DNA from 4 places in the Pedobacter sp. R-06 genome. Region 3 is predicted to be linked to each of the others. Evidence: riboswitches for the same ligand, from Rfam matches in the RefSeq annotation. Region 3 holds a riboswitch; each other region holds the start of a gene.
What was found. A riboswitch is a leader RNA that binds a small molecule or an ion and turns the genes downstream of it on or off. The one in region 3 is predicted to bind S-adenosylmethionine.
Positions count from the first base shown of each region.

Region 1: it holds a riboswitch for S-adenosylmethionine, as region 3 does, so the genes downstream of both, metH (methionine synthase) here and ACN9MR_RS06290 (transferrin receptor-like dimerization domain-containing protein) in region 3, are expected to answer to the same signal.
Region 2: it holds a riboswitch for S-adenosylmethionine, as region 3 does, so the genes downstream of both, ACN9MR_RS09360 (O-acetylhomoserine aminocarboxypropyltransferase/cysteine synthase family protein) here and ACN9MR_RS06290 (transferrin receptor-like dimerization domain-containing protein) in region 3, are expected to answer to the same signal.
Region 4: it holds a riboswitch for S-adenosylmethionine, as region 3 does, so the genes downstream of both, ACN9MR_RS11675 (SusC/RagA family TonB-linked outer membrane protein) here and ACN9MR_RS06290 (transferrin receptor-like dimerization domain-containing protein) in region 3, are expected to answer to the same signal.

Region 1 covers NZ_CP183977.1:6,246,163-6,250,245, forward strand. The annotation lists gene ACN9MR_RS25480 (S41 family peptidase) at 1-204, opposite strand, end outside; gene murQ (N-acetylmuramic acid 6-phosphate etherase) at 395-1,198, shown strand; gene ACN9MR_RS25490 (hypothetical protein) at 1,291-1,857, shown strand; gene ACN9MR_RS25495 (Bax inhibitor-1/YccA family protein) at 1,896-2,651, shown strand; SAM riboswitch class I at 2,765-2,869, shown strand; gene metH (methionine synthase) at 3,061-4,083, shown strand, end outside.
Region 2 covers NZ_CP183977.1:2,268,944-2,273,026, reverse strand. The annotation lists gene ACN9MR_RS09365 (hypothetical protein) at 1-849, opposite strand, end outside; SAM riboswitch class I at 1,058-1,168, shown strand; gene ACN9MR_RS09360 (O-acetylhomoserine aminocarboxypropyltransferase/cysteine synthase family protein) at 1,433-2,764, shown strand; gene ACN9MR_RS09355 (homoserine O-acetyltransferase family protein) at 2,809-3,906, shown strand; gene ACN9MR_RS09350 (homoserine dehydrogenase) at 4,040-4,083, shown strand, end outside.
Region 3 covers NZ_CP183977.1:1,482,387-1,486,469, reverse strand. The annotation lists gene ACN9MR_RS06290 (transferrin receptor-like dimerization domain-containing protein) at 1-1,001, opposite strand, end outside; SAM riboswitch class I at 1,077-1,181, opposite strand; gene ACN9MR_RS06285 (hypothetical protein) at 1,447-2,535, opposite strand; gene ACN9MR_RS06280 (hypothetical protein) at 2,780-3,112, shown strand; gene ACN9MR_RS06275 (TetR/AcrR family transcriptional regulator) at 3,372-4,004, opposite strand.
Region 4 covers NZ_CP183977.1:2,852,802-2,856,884, reverse strand. The annotation lists gene ACN9MR_RS11680 (TlpA disulfide reductase family protein) at 589-1,860, opposite strand; SAM riboswitch class I at 1,997-2,103, shown strand; gene ACN9MR_RS11675 (SusC/RagA family TonB-linked outer membrane protein) at 2,424-4,083, shown strand, end outside.

The DNA.
Region 1 (4,083 bases), 1.9 Mb from region 3:
GGTATTGATGTCATCAACATAATTACCGTTGATGATGTGTAAGATCTCATTTAACTTCTCATCGCTGTTATTGGCGAGTTGAGCGCTCTTTTTAACACCAAAGCCTTGATCTTTAATGAATTTTATGCCCAAAAACATACCCACTATTAAAATTACAGAATAGCTTGCAGCGATCAGTACGTTATTTCGGGTATTTTTTTTCATCAGCGTTACTGCAAATTTATGAAAATTAGCGAGTTGATATATTTTTTAACTGCATTTTCATGTCTTTTGTTTATAATATTTAACATTAATTAACGCAATGGAGTAATAGGTTGAAATTTATGACAGATATTTTTGGGTTTTTAGGGTAGTTTTTAGAAAGAATTTACCGAATTTTATCAAAATTAAATTTATGAATAGAGTTACCGAGCAAGAATCTAACTATGACCACATCGATCAGATGTCGGTGTTAGAGGTTTTGCAGGGCATTAATAACGAAGATAAGACTGTAGCATTTGCAGTTGAAAAATGTTTGCCTCAGATCGAAAAATTAACATCGGCAGTAGCCGATCGAATGAAAAAAGGTGGTCGTCTTTTTTATATAGGTGCAGGCACAAGTGGCCGTTTAGGTGTAGTAGACGCATCAGAATGCCCACCTACATATGGCGTTCCTTTTGATTGGGTTGTAGGAATTATTGCCGGTGGAGACACAGCGATTAGAAGAGCGGTAGAATTTGCTGAAGATGACGCCGAACAAGCCTGGAAAGATCTTCAGGAATTTGAGATTAATGAAAAAGATTGTTTGGTCGGCCTTGCGGCATCAGGCACTACGCCATATGTAATTGGCGGATTAAACACGGCACGTAAGCATGGTATTTTAACGGGTTGTATCGTTTGTAATACCGGCGGACCTATTGCTGCAGAATCGGATTTTCCGGTTGAAGTGGTGGTTGGCCCTGAGTTTGTAACCGGCTCTACCCGCATGAAATCTGGTACGGCGCAAAAAATGGTGTTAAATATGTTAAGCACTACCGTTATGGTTCAGTTGGGGCGTGTAGTAGGCAATAAAATGGTCGATATGCAGTTAACCAATCATAAACTTGTAGACCGTGGTACACAAATGGTGGCTGATGAACTAAATATAGGTTACGATGAAGCTGCTGAGTTGTTAACCCGTTATGGAAGTGTGCGAAAAGCAGTTGAAGCAGGACACTAAGAAATGAGTGAAGGATAGAATGAGTGAATGTAAGACTAGCATTAATCATTCTCTCATTCAAAATTCAATCCTTCAATAATTAAGAAAAAAGTATGCACGAAATTGAGCCTTATTACCAGTGGAGAGATGATTATATTTCGGCAGAAGATGAGCGTTCGCCATTTTACAATACCGAATATTCAGAACTTTACTTCGATAAGCAGATTTACAATTTTTTACTGCACCCACAATGGGACGAATTTGGTTCGAATACCCTATACATGAAGGTTTTATACGCCGATTATGATCGCAGTTATGCCATTATTGAATTTATAGGAGAGTGGAACGATGCCATTAACAACGACATTATGCTGCTGAAACGCGATATTTTAGAGCTGATGATGGATGAAGGCATTACTAAATTTATACTGATCGGTGAAAATGTACTGAATTTTCATGCCTCTGATGACAGTTATTACGAAGAGTGGTTTCAGGAAGTAGAGGATGGCTGGATTGTTGGGGTGAATTTTCAGGAACACGTAATCACTGAATTTCGCGATAATAACATCGATTATTACATTAACTTTGGTGGTGCATTTGACAATCTGCCATGGCGTACATTAAAACCGTTGCAGTTCTATAAAAAAGTTGAAGAACTGCTGACAAAAAGATTAAACTAAATATTTATTTTTATATAGTTAAATACACAAAATTTAAAATGGAACAACAAAATTATCAATATCAGGATAACAGTGTTTTTGTACAGGAAAAATCTGTTTCTAAAAAATTCTTTGCAAACGTTTTCTTATGGATGTTCGTGGCATTGAGTTTATCAACAGTAGCTGCCTATTTATTTGGCACCAATGAGCAGTTAATGCAATACCTTTTAAATATTAATCCAGCAACCGGTAAAGTGAGCATGTCAATTTTTGGTTACGTAGCCATGTTTGCACCACTTGGACTGGTTTTATTAATGGGATTCGGTTTAAGTAGATTATCATTACCTGCGTTAATTGGCGTTTTTGTACTTTATTCCGTATTAACTGGAGTTAGTTTAAGTTTTATCTTGTTAACTTATACTTCAGGTTCAGTAGTGAGCTGTTTTGCAGGAGCTGCCGGAATATTTGGAATTATGGCATTTATGGGCTACACAACCAATATCGATCTAAGTAAATTCGGGCCGATTTTAATGGTTGGGGTAATTGGTTTAGTGATTGCCAGTGTAATTAATATGTTTGTTCAAAGTGAGCAGTTCAGTTTATTTATGGCATTCATTGGTATTGCCATATTTACGGCATTAACGGCTTATGATGTGCAAAAAATTAAAAGAATTGGCGAAGGGATCGAAGCTAGCGGTGAACAGGTTCTTCAGATCGAATCTAAAAAAATGGCTATTGTAGCTGCATTGTCTCTATACTTAGATTTCTTAAATATATTCCTTTTCTTGCTTCGTATTTTCGGAAGCAGAAAGTAATCATTAACAGAACAATATTCTTAAGGCCGTGCAGAATTGCATGGCCTTTGTAATTTTATTTGGTTGCAAAGCGATAAATTTTGGAATTGATGTAGCTTTGTTGCATTTTTGTATGCTTATTAAGAAAGACGGAGGGATTAGACCCAACGAAGTCTTAGCAACCTGTAACCATACAAGGTGCTAAATTCTATTCTGCAAATAGCGGAAACAGATAAGTTTAGGATTACGATTCTCGTACCAACTTTTTCAATAGGCCTTTTAGAGACTTGAGACCATAGACTTGAGAAAATAGATTTGAGAAAATAGATTTGAGATTTGAGGCATAGCGTCTAACCCAATCTCATATCTTACAGCTCTTGTATCTAACAGTTCATATCTAACATCTCATATCTCAAATCTTACAACAAGAATGAGCATAAGAGAAGAATTAGAAAAACGTATTTTGGTGATTGATGGTGCAATGGGTACCATGATTCAACGATATACCTTAACCGAAGAAGATTTTAGAGGGGAGCGATTTAAAAACCATCCCTGTGATGTAAAAGGCAATAACGATCTGCTCAATATCACGCGTCCGGATATTATAAAAACGATACACCTGGAGTACCTGGCGGCTGGTGCCGATATTATCGAAACCAATACCTTCAGTACACAGCGCATTTCCATGGCCGATTACCAGATGGAAGACCTTTCTTACGAAATGAGTTTTGAAGGTGCACGTGTGGCAAAAGAAGCTGTAAATGAGTTCATGGCCGCAAATCCAGATCGTAAATGTTTTGTTGCCGGTGCTATTGGCCCAACCAACCGTACCCTTTCCATGTCGCCTAACGTAAACGACCCCGGTTTTAGGGCGGTTTATTTTGATGAGCTGGAAGCTGCTTATTACGAACAGGTACGCGGTTTGGTAGATGGTGGTTCTGATGTATTATTAATCGAAACTATTTTCGATACTTTAAATGCTAAAGTGGCTATTGTAGCCATTAAAAAATACGAAGAGGTAATTGGCCGTAAACTGGAGATTATGATTTCTGGTACCATTACCGATGCCTCCGGAAGAACGCTTTCAGGTCAAACTGCCGAAGCTTTCTTAAACTCGGTTATGCATGCAAAACCACTAAGTATTGGTTTTAACTGTGCATTGGGCGCTAAAGAAATGCGTCCGCATATTGAGGAGCTTGCTGCAAAAGCAGGTTGTTATGTTTCGGCCTATCCAAATGCGGGTTTGCCAAACGAATTTGGTGCTTATGATGAGCAGCCGCATGAAACGGCACATTTGGTTGACGATTTTATTGCTTCAGGTTTTGTGAATATTGTGGGTGGTTGCTGTGGTACCACGCCAGAACACATTGGCTGTATTGCTAAAAACGCAAGGAAAGCTGAACCCCGGAAAGTACCAGTGCTTGAGCCTTACATGCGTTTAAGCGGATTGGAG
Region 2 (4,083 bases), 790 kb from region 3:
CTGCACCCTGGTAATCGAATAACCAGAAGGAAAATAACGCACATAATAACCGTCAGGGTGTTTAGTCCAGATACCACTTGGCACATCGCTTCTTGGTGGTGCCATGCCCGCTATAATAGCATATTTCTCCATGTCGGCATAAGTATAATTTCCGGACGACACTAGTTGACGGATATTATTTTCTGCTTCAAAAACAGCCCTCACCCCTGATGGTAACTGATCTTTAGCCTTCTCCATTACATCGAAAGGCAGAACACCTAAAGCACCACCTTCCAATTGAGTAAGTTGTTTCGGTGTTAACAATTTAATGGCCGTTACTTTAACCTGTCCGTTAAAATCGGCAAATTTTGTTCTTGCAATGATTGTCCAGAGTAAAGCCTGAATATCGTGCTGGTCTACATCAGGATGTTTCTCTGCACTTTTGAGTATAGAAACCACAATTTCTTCCTTCGGGCCTAAAACCGGAGCAAACATGTAACCATCACCTTTTGACGGCGCGAAAGTTCCTGCTTTTAAACAATAGCTTTTATTGGTCATTTCGTAAAGCCCCTCGCAAAGCACAAAACCACCCTCTGGATTTTTAGGCAGTAAATACAATGGCTGGGCTTTTAAATTTAATGAATTAATAAAATCAGGCAGTTTTTCGCCTTCTCTGTTTACGTCTTCAAAATTAGTGGTAATGGCAGCAGGTTGCTTTAAAAACTTGTCTACACCTAATGCTTTAGCACCCTGAGCAGTGCCTACTTTTAGTAATTTATCTTTTAAGCCTCCGAATTGAGCGTTTACATTATTTAAACAAGCTATAGTAAATAACAGGCCTAAACATAGGGATTTTGCATTTCTCATCATAATTAATTTAGATAGGTATCACAAACTTAGAATTTTAAGCGTTAATTCAGTATTAAAATTTCAGATTGTCATCGCACCATAAAAATACAGAATTCATTTTCAATGAGTTAACGTAATTTCAAAATTTTATTTTGTGGATTAAAATTAAATTCAGACATTTGGAATATTATTTGGCAGATAGCTAAATAAAAGTCAATCTTCACGGGTTGATTTATAAAGAAGTGGCGAGAGACTGGCTCGATGACCCACTGGCAACCCTCAGAAAGAGAAGGTGCCAATTCCTGACCGGATAACATGGTGTTATTTGGAGATATAAATTAGAACTGATGAAAACATTAAATCTTCAATCGCTAAGCGAACCCAGTGCAAACCTTAAGCAGGTAGGACAAGCTTCTATTTCTTTTATTTGTTGCGATATGCGTGCGTTTACTTGTATGTGCTGTTGCATACAGTAATTTAAAAATCTTCCTTTTTTGTTTCTTTCAAATTGGAAGGTCCCGGGAAATCGGGATACGCCCTGCTAGGTTTTAGGATTATCCTAATTTCTGCTATCTAATCACATCAACTAAAAAAAATAGAAATTATGTCAACATCATATAAATTTGAAACTTTACAATTACACGCTGGCCAGGAAATAGATCCAACAACAGGATCAAGAGCTGTTCCTATTTATCAAACCACTTCTTATGGATTTAAAAATGCCGAACATGGGGCTAATTTATTTGCACTAAAAGAGTTTGGCAATATCTACACCAGGATTATGAATCCTACCAATGATGTTTTCGAAAAACGTATTGCAGCTTTAGAGGGTGGTGTAGCTGCTTTGGCGGTGGCATCGGGACAAGCCGCTCAATTTATAGCGTTAAATAATATATTGGAGGCTGGGGATAGCATCGTTTCTTCATCTCACATTTACGGAGGAACCTATAATCAATTCAAAGTAGCTTTTAAGCGCTTGGGTATTCATGTCGATTTTGCAAATCCAGATGTACCTGAAGAATTTGAAAGCAAAATTACTGATAAAACCAAAGCAATCTATCTCGAAACCATTGGCAACCCGGCATTTAGTGTACCTGATTTCGAAAAAATTGCCGCAATTGCAAAAAAATACGATCTACCTTTAGTGGTTGACAATACTTTTGGTGCAGGAGGTTATTTGTTTAAACCATTGGAACATGGCGCCAATATTGTTGTAGAATCTGCAACGAAATGGATCGGCGGGCATGGAACAAGTATTGGCGGTGTTATAGTTGACGGCGGAAATTACAACTGGGGCAATGGAAAATTCCCCCAATTCTCTGAGCCCTCAGAAGGTTATCATGGTTTGGTTTTCAGCGATGTTTTTGGTATCGGCGGACCATTTGGCAACATCCAGTTTATCATCCGTGCCCGTGTGGAAGGATTAAGAGATCTGGGACCTGCCCTATCGCCTTTCAATTCTTTTCTTTTATTACAAGGATTAGAAACTTTATCGCTCCGCGTTCAACGCCATGTAGATAATGCATTAGAATTAGCAACCTGGTTAGAAAACCATCCATTAGTTAAAGAAGTTCAGTACCCAGGCTTAGCCAGCAGTAAATATAATAACCTGGCCAAAAAATATTTAAGTAATGGCTTTGGTGCAGTTTTATCTTTCGAATTAACCGGAAGCAAAGAAAATGCAACACAGGTAATCGATAACTTAAAACTGGTATCCCACCTGGCCAATGTGGGTGATGCAAAAACGCTGATCATTCAGCCATCTGCCACAACACACCAGCAATTAAGCGAAACAGAACAGTTAGCTGCAGGGGTAAAACCGAATGCACTGAGGGTTTCGGTAGGCATTGAGCATATTGATGATATTAAAGCCGATTTCGAACAGGCATTTGCAACCATCAATGCTACAGTTCCGGCAGAGCATTTACAAGCCTAAACCCAAACCCCTTAGGGGCTTTTTAACAACAACAACATTACAAGATGCATAACAGTAAAAACGACAATGTAAAATCCACTTCGGGGAATTTTGCGTCAACATATAGCTATAACAAACAGTTTAAATTAGAGAGCGGAAAGAAGATCCGTAACCTGCAAATTGCTTATCAAACTTATGGCAAATTAAATGCAAATAAAGACAATGTGATTTGGGTTTGCCATGCACTTACCGCCAATGCTGATGTTTTTGAATGGTGGGAAGGTTTGTTCGGTGAAAATGCTTTATTCAATCCGGAAGAGCATTATGTTGTTTGCGCTAATGTTTTAGGCTCGCATTACGGCAGCACAAACCCATTGAGTACCAATCCGGTAACAGGTTTACCTTATTACCTTTCATTTCCGCAGTTTACCATCCGCGATTTAGTATCGGCACACCAATTATTGGCTGCGCATTTAGGTATTGATTATATTAAATTATTAATAGGCGGTTCTTTAGGTGGGCAACAAGCTGTTGAATGGAGTATTTCGGAGCCGAATAAAATCGAAAACCTGATCTTGATTGCCACCAATGCAGCACATTCTCCATGGGGAATAGCTTTTAACGAAAGTCAGCGTTTGGCCATTACTACCGATAGAACTTTTTATGCCAACCAACCAAACGGTGGCAGTAAAGGTTTAAAAACAGCCCGTAGTATTGCACTTTTAAGTTATAGAACCTACAGTGCTTACGGCAGTACACAGGTAGAAAGTGTAAATGATAAGACAGACAATTTCAGGTCATCTTCTTATCAGAATTATCAGGGAGAAAAACTGATCAACCGTTTTAACGCTTACAGTTATTATTATTTAACCAAAGCAATGGACAGTCACAATGTGGGCCGTAACCGCAAAAGCATTGCTGATGCACTAAGCCTAATTACAGCAAATACTCTGGTAATCGGAATAGAAAATGATGTTTTGTTTCCTTTATCGGAGCAAAAATACCTGGCCGATCATATCCCAGGAGCAGAATTTAGCGCCTTACATTCAGATTATGGTCACGATGGATTTTTAATCGAAACAGATGCCCTGACTAACGTGATCGGAAACTTTATTAAGGAAAGCCGGAATAAAAAAATAATCAAATTGCAGCATACTGCTTAGGGAGGTAGAAGGTTTAGGGTTTAGTGCCTGAACAACGAGAATCGTTAAAATTTGCACAATAAAAATCAACAAAAAATAATATAACACGCAGTTAATCGGTGTAATCCACCTATCTGTGTAATCACTTTAAAAAATGAGTAAAAATTTAAAAATCGGTTTATTTGGCTTCGGTGTTGT
Region 3 (4,083 bases):
CTTCCTTCCAGTTTTGCTACAACATTATAAGCCGGCACAATATCCCAGTTAAAAGCAAGGTTTAAACGCACTAACGTACTTCCATCTCCAATGTGATAGGTAACGGGCAAGCCGCCGCTCCAATCGGTAGGTACCACCTGACCTTTAAGTGCAGCAAGCAGTGGCAAAGCATCATGATAACTGATGGGCTGAACCGGAATTTTAAGAATCGTTTTGGCATCTGCCCGCTCCAACCTTTTGGCATCCTTTGTAGAACCGATTCCAGGCGTCAATGGATCACCAGGGTAAATTACCATATCCATTACCGATCCCCGTTGAACAGCAAATTCTGGCTTGTAGGCGCCCTGTGGGTATACATCGCCTTTCACAAAACCATCATCTTTTGGATCTGAATAAATGATACAGCCCACTGCACCATGTTCGTAAGCTATTTTAGGTTTAGTGCCCCGCCACGACCTGCCATATTTTGCAATGACAATCTTGCCTTTTACGCTGATGCCTAAACGCTCCAACTTTTCATAATCAGCTGGCAGACCATAATTCACAAAAACAAGGCCTGCACTTACATCACCATCGGCACTCCAGGCATTGTAAGGAGGCAATTGCCCTTGCTGTGCGGTTGCTGAATCTTCCTTAACAGCCTTTTCTTCAAGCGATGCGCTGTATTTGTTGCTCCCTAAAAGTTCTACCGATCGGGTTTTAGGTGTTGGAAATAAGACATAATAAGTCTCTATTTCTGCATCCCAGCCATAGCTTTTAAACTTTTTCAGTACAGATTCTGCTACCGTTTTACTGCCCTTCGCGCCCAAGTGATGGGGAGTGGCAGAAAGCTCTTTTATGGTCGCCCCTATATTTTCTTTATTAAGTCCAGCATCAAATTTCTGCTCAATATCACGCTGTATCGGAATGTTCTGAATTTTAAATCCACTCAGTTTCTCCTGCGCCAATAAAGGAAGCCAGAGCAATTGAATAGCCGTGAAAAAGGTAAAAGTTTTCTTCATTTTCTGATTTTTTAGGGGTTCTTTACCAGAAAAACTTTGAGCGACCTCAAAATTAGCATGCGGATGCGCATAACCAACTTATCTTCTCCACCCTTGGGTAGAAAGGAATTAGCACCTTTTACAAGTGTATAGGTTGCTCAGACGTCTTAGGGCCCTTCCCTCAGTCTTTCTGGATAAGTATTATATAATGACGCAAAACTAAAAATAATAATCTAGTATTCCTATAGGAATTATATTATTTATTTCGGTTGTGTAGTTGATAGTCCCACTTTCTGAGAAGCAGAATTGGATCCAATGGTCGTTTTCGCATAGCGAAACCGAAATGGAGATGTTCTAACAGCCTTAAAATCAGAGATTATATTTAGTATTTTGATGTGTTTTTTAAAGTGGATGGAGGATTAACAGATTAAACGCTGGAAAGTGTAGATACTATGCTTACAGCAACCTATTTGATCAAATAGAGCTTTTGATCATTATTTGTAAACAAAGCGTATTGTAGGTTATCATTTGTGTAATACATATACGCATTGATAGGCTCAACAGGCTGTACCTTGTTTTTAGAAAGCGTACCAATATTTTTCCCATCAATTTCTACGGATGAAGTGTGCGATTCTTCATCGAGGTACATAAACTCTTTCAACTTCAGGGTATCATTTTTAAAAATCACATTGGTAAAAAGGTATCCCGGATACAGCATCTTGGTGAAACCGGGGGCATTCCCTCCCCCACCAGAAAAGCGAACCTTTTCCAATTTTAACCTTTGAAAATATTGGTACCTGATGTTCGCTGTTCTGATCATCTCTCCATCAGGGCCGTTTTGCTTAGCTGTCTGCTTGAAAAGATTGTTCCATAACATTTCCTGCAGGTAAGACATTGAAAAATATTTATGTATATCTTCAGTAGTGTAAAACTGAAAGCATTCATCACAGATAATATAGGTGACAATAGCATAGGTGAACACCCCCTGCATAGTTTGCGGTCCATCTCCAACCTTTTTTTGGGGAAGAGGACTATTAAAGTTATAATCCACATAAACAGCTTTGGATTGTTTGGCGATATTGGCCAGTTGTTTATGTTGCTTCTCGCCATCCCAATCAAAACCGGAATTTTGTGCAATAATTCTGATCGGCGTTTTAGCGCCATTAAAACTCCACCTATAATATTGGTGTGCCTGCTTATCTACGATAAAACCCTTTAAAAATACAATATCCTCCGGTCTGGACATTAACTTTAGCGTATCGGCAACATTCCCGTCAGCACTGATTTTAATGAAAGAATTTTCTCTTTCTCCTGAAAAGCCAGAGACGATAACATTGTTCTCTGATGTTAAAAAAAGTTCGATGTTCCTTTTGCTTTCTAGTAAAAGGCTCATCTGAGCGTTTCCACCCTTAATGGTTCCCGAACTATCAATCAACTGGTACTGCGCAAATTTACCTGGTAATTGATCTTCAACTTTTGCCATGCCTTCTTTTGAAATCAGGTAGTATAAAAATACAAGCAGTACAATGATGGGAACGATATAAAGAATTTTCATTTTTTACGGATTTATTTTTGATTATGTCTCCTAGCTTTTCCGTTAAAACATGTTGAGTCCCGGTAGATATCTCTGTTCATTAGTTTATTATTTTTCCTTAATTAACAGACCATCAGCTGTTTCAGTACAAAACCAACAACGCAAAGTTAAAGAAATAGATAAATATCACAAACATGTGATATATTTACTTTATAGTTGGCAACCAAGTTTATCTTTATAAACGTTTTTAAAAATTATTCATAAAATGATCAAGATTGAAATTTTACCATTAGAAGGAATTAAGATTGAAAACATTGGAAAACTTTCATTGGGACAATCTAAACCGGACATTGAAAAATTGCTGGGAAACCCTTCTGCAGGTTCAAATTTACAACAACTTTTTTATGACCAGTTCGAAGTTCGTATTGATCTTGATAATAATGGAAATACGGAGTTCATAGAATTCCTGTATGGGCCGTTTCCGGAAAAAACGGAGCTTTCAGTTTACGGCATCAACCCGTTTCAAATTGGGGCGGACAAACTCATAGAAATTCTTACCGAAAATAATGATGGGGAAATAGATGATAGTGAAGCTTAATATTGTTATGCGTTTATAAATCTCTCGGTAGGGATCTGGCGAGGGTCAACAGAAAAAAGTGTTGAGGAAAGTATCTCAGAAATGAAAGCTGGCCATCAATATGAGGAAAACAAAGATTGGCTGAATGACGATCTAAACAAAGCAAAAAATTTCTGGACAATTGGGATTGGAGTAAAAAACTACTATGGATAATAAGGTGCAGTTACGCAATTTTTTTGATTAAGACATACCGAAGTCAATCAAATCCAACTTTGAGAATTTAGGAATAGACCATATCGAGAAACTGTCTGAGCGCCTTTTTGATCTCTTCCTCACCCGAAGGCTGCTGTAGGTCTATTCCACAAAACGGGTTTTCCTGCATCTTGGCATGCAGGGTAAGGTAATATACCCCGCCCATCAATATGGCATACATAGCCCTGAAATTTTTATCGCTGGGGTTAAAATGCTTATCAAAGACCTCGCTCAATACCTGATCGCCAATGTTTTCACGCTTAAGGTCCAGTTCCTTTAATATGGGCAACTTTTCGCTAAGCCCCCAGGTAATGATACGACGCATTTCTTCGTTATTGATCAGGCTGTTAAATTGGTTCTCCAGAACGTTATAGGCTAGAGCTTTTCCGGAATCCGCTTTACTCGCTTCTACTATGCCTCCAATATCTTCAGGATTGATCTTCCAGTAGTCATTGTTGTCAAGATATCCCTTAACCAATCCTTCAAGTCCACCGAAATAGTCATAGATCAGCCTCCTATCCACTTTTGCCTCCTCTGCAACCCTGGTGGTACTCAGCCCGGAAAAACCGTCTTTTTTCAGAATTTTTCCAAGTGCAGCGATCAGGTTCGCTTTAGTGCGCTCTTTGTTCCTGACAGGCCCATCTGTAACTTTTCTTGCCATTCAATTTTAACTTTCGTGCAATTTGCGATTTTTTGAGGCATCATCAAAGATTTTGCTGGATAATCTGATGTTACAGCAG
Region 4 (4,083 bases), 1.4 Mb from region 3:
TGCCCAAACCGAAAAGCACTGCACCTGCTTTACAAAAACGATACATTATGCATTATATTTATTATTTGGAGCGGCTTGCCTGTGCTACTATTAAAGTTTGTTCCCGTGCTTCGCTGTATCCCTTCGCTGCGCTTTGGGGATGCCGCTACGCCCGGGGCTAGTAACTCTGACATTGCAAAAAAATAAGGGCAAAAATCTCCTTTCGAGGAATATTTGTGGTTTTAATGAACAGACCTTTGTTAAATAAACCATATTGCAGCGGCTATCCTTTTTGTTGCAAGACCAATTGTTTATATAATTCATTCACAAAAAGATAGAAGCGGAAAGAAGGACTGCCCAAACAAAAAAGCACTGCACCTGCTTTACAAAAACTATACCTGCATTATTATTTGGAGCGGCTTGCTTGTGCTACTATTAAAGTTTTTTATTCTATTGGTCGGTGTCTCACCGACCTACGCTTTAACATTAAGATTGCTTCCCCGACCGAAGAGTCCTGTTGTGTGGACACATCTTTTTGAGGTTTTTTGATACAGAACCCTGAAATGAATTCAGGGTGACGATTAGCTTAAGAATAACCAACAAGAAAAACTATTTCTTCAGCAAGGTATCAATCTCTGTATTAAATTCTTTCACAAATTCATCATAAAATTTGCCAGTGGCCGGGCCATTAAAACCAGTATGGATCTGTGCCACATTGCCCTGTTTATCTATGATTATTGTGGTTGGAAAAGATAAAAAAGAATCGAGTGCAGGCAACGATTCAGATACAACCTGTTTATCGGCTGTACCTGCAATAACCTGATCGTAATCTATTCCAAAACGTTCGCGGAAACGTGTAATCACCTTTTTTGCATATTCGGGTTCGGTTGAGCGCTCGTAATGCAAAGCAATAATTTCTACACCACGTTTCTTGTTTTCTTTGTACCAGGGCGCAATAAAAGTAGCTTCATCAACACAATTTGGGCACCAGCTTCCGGTTATGGTTAAAATCACCACCTTGTTTTTATATTTTTCATCCTTTAACGAAATCTTTTTGCCGTTTATATCAGGAAAGCTAAAATCAAGCGTTTTGTATCCTTTTTTCAGGTAGGTAAGTTTATAAGGATCAGGCAGGGCAGCATCTTTATTTTTAGTTCCGGTAAAAGGCTGGCTTCCCCTTGCACCTAAAATTTCGCCCGTTAAAGAGCCATCAGTCTGGAAAGTTCCTTTGTAATAGGAAGGAGAGGAGCCAATAAAGCTCGAAAGTTGAAATTCATTTCCTTCTACTACACCTTCCAGATAACGCGAATCGCCCGTTACACGTAGAAAAGTGCCAGTAAGTTTGTTACCAGTTTGCTTAAATAAACCTACTGTCTTTTCTTCCTTACCATTTGGCGATTTAAAAACTACATCATAAGTGCCAGAATAATCAGCAGTTGCAGGTTTGTCTGCCGTTTTAAAGCGGTAATTTTTTCGTTCGGCAATAATTACCAAAGGTTTGCCCGCTTTATCTTGTTTCCTTAATGTACCTGTTAATTGGTCACCATCTATCGCAAATGCAAGTTCATTATCAAACTGATCCAGTTTTACGAAAAGCGAATCGGCTGTTTGTTTTACAAGACCACCTTCGAAACTTTCTTCAGCATTACGGAAATATAATTTCTGCTGACCACTTTTTTCGCTGATTTCGAAGTTAAAAGGGATCTCTAATCCTTCCTTTACCTTAGCTATTCCACGCCAGCTACCGAGGGCGACAAAGGTTTTTTGTTTTTTCTCTTGAACCTTTGCTGCTTGCTTATTGGCGAAGACAGGATGTTCCTGAGCATAGATAAAAGTTGTTGATATGGCCAATATGGCTGTTAAAAGGGATTTTAGTTTCATTGGGATGTGTATTGACGACTAAATTGGTAGACAAAGATATGGATGTTATTGGCAAAGAAAAAATATTTCAATAAAAATCTATAAAAACTATAGGATAAATGGAATAAGTTATACCTTTGCAGCAGTTATTTTAAAATACTTATCAAGAAAGGCGGAGGGAATGGCCCTGTGAAGCCTTAGCAACCATCTAATTTTTAGAAATGGTGCTAATTCCATCTCAGATGAATCTGGGGTAGTTAAGTCAGTTGTTTGCGTTATCCTTATAAGAATATATGGAGCACTTCTGATTTATGGGGTGCTTTTTTTTTGCCCCGACGCATGCTTGAAAAGTAAATATGGTTAAAGAAAATTATTCAAATGAAAAAAACAGACGAGCTAAAAGCCATTAATACAAACTTTAATGCATACTTCCGAATGCGTATGCCCTGTTAAAACCGCTCCATTTTAACAGGCTTCTTTAGGCTAACCATTCCTTTTTATTTTTAAAAACAAATACGTTTTAGTCGTAGTGGAATTGTTTTGCCCAAAAATATTATCCCTTTTTAACTAATTAACTACACAATATGTTTAAAAATTTAAAATCAATAACGTTTATCTTGCTGCTGTTCCTGGCGCAAAAGCTTTCTGCTCAGGATGTAACGGTTACCGGAACGGTGAAATCGGCAGATGGTGAAACACTCCCTGGTGTTTCCGTTTTAATAAAAGAAACCAAACAAGCCACCATTTCTGATGCAAAAGGAGCTTTTTCTATTCATGCACCAGATAAGGGCACCTTGGTATTTTCTTATATCGGTTTTAAGAGCCAGGAAATACAGATCAATAAAAATGCTGGCCCCATTTCGATCATTCTTCAGTCAAGCGATAATGCGCTTGATGAGGTGGTGGTTACGGCATTGGGTATTTCAAGACAGAAGAAATCGCTTGGTTATGCTGTTCAGGAATTAAAAGGACAGGATTTAGCCGAAGCTAAAGAATCCAACCTCGTAAATGCACTGGCCGGAAAAATAGCCGGTGTTAGGGTAACCAATAGCCAGGGGAGCATGGGTTCTTCGCGTGTGGTCATCAGGGGGGAAACATCTATTGCCGGAAATAACCAGCCATTATTTGTGGTTGACGGGATTCCGGTAGATAATTCTCAGTTAAATTCGGCAGGGGCGAGAGATTATGCCAATACCATTTCGGATATTAATCCCGAAGATATAGAATCGATGAGTGTGTTAAAAGGACCAAATGCCGCTGCACTATACGGTTCGAGGGCTGCAGCAGGGGTTATCCTCATTAAAACCAAAACAGGTAAATCGAAAAAAGGATTAGGCATTGCCATCAACTCAAACGCGGTTTTAGAAACTTTGCTTACGCTGCCTGTGTATCAAAATGCCTTCGGTCAGGGGTCGGAAGGCAAATTTAGCTATGTAGATGGTGCAGGTAAAGGCATTAACGATGGAGTAGATGAAAGCTGGGGGCCTAAATTGGATGGTAGATTAATTCCGCAATTTTATTCGAAGGGAGTAGCCGTTCCATTTGTGGCGCATCCCGACAATGTGCGCGATTTCTTCCAGACCGGATATTCATTAAATAATGGGGTATCGGTTGCAGATGCCGGTGAAAAATACGATTACCGGATTTCATACAATAATCTGAAACAGGTGGGGATCGTACCTAACTCTGGTCAGGGCAAAAACTCGTTTGTGCTGAATACATCATTAAAAATAACACCGAAATTAACCTTAACTGCCAATGCAAATTACAGCAAACTTAATTCTGATAATTTGCCTGGAACGGGCGGTTCGAGATCAACCAGTACCATGTTACAGTTTACCTGGTTCGGCCGTCAGGTTGATATCAACCAATTGAAAGATTATTTGGATGAAAATGGAAAAACGTTTAACTGGAACAACAGCTATTACAGCAATCCTTATTGGGTAGCTTACGAAAATACCGTATCGCAAAACCGTAACCGTATTATTGGAAGTTTAGCACTAAATTATAAAATAATTGATGGACTTGATTTCAATTTCAGATCAGGAACAGACTATTATAACGATAGGCGCAAAGTGAGGATTGCTTATGGCACAAACGGAACACCTTTCGGGTCGTATACGGAAAGTGCTTTTACAGTAAATGAGAACAATACCGACGCTACCTTAAATTTTAACAAACAGTTAAATGATGATTTTAGCCTCGAATTATTGGGTGGTGGTAACATTCGCAGGCAATATATAG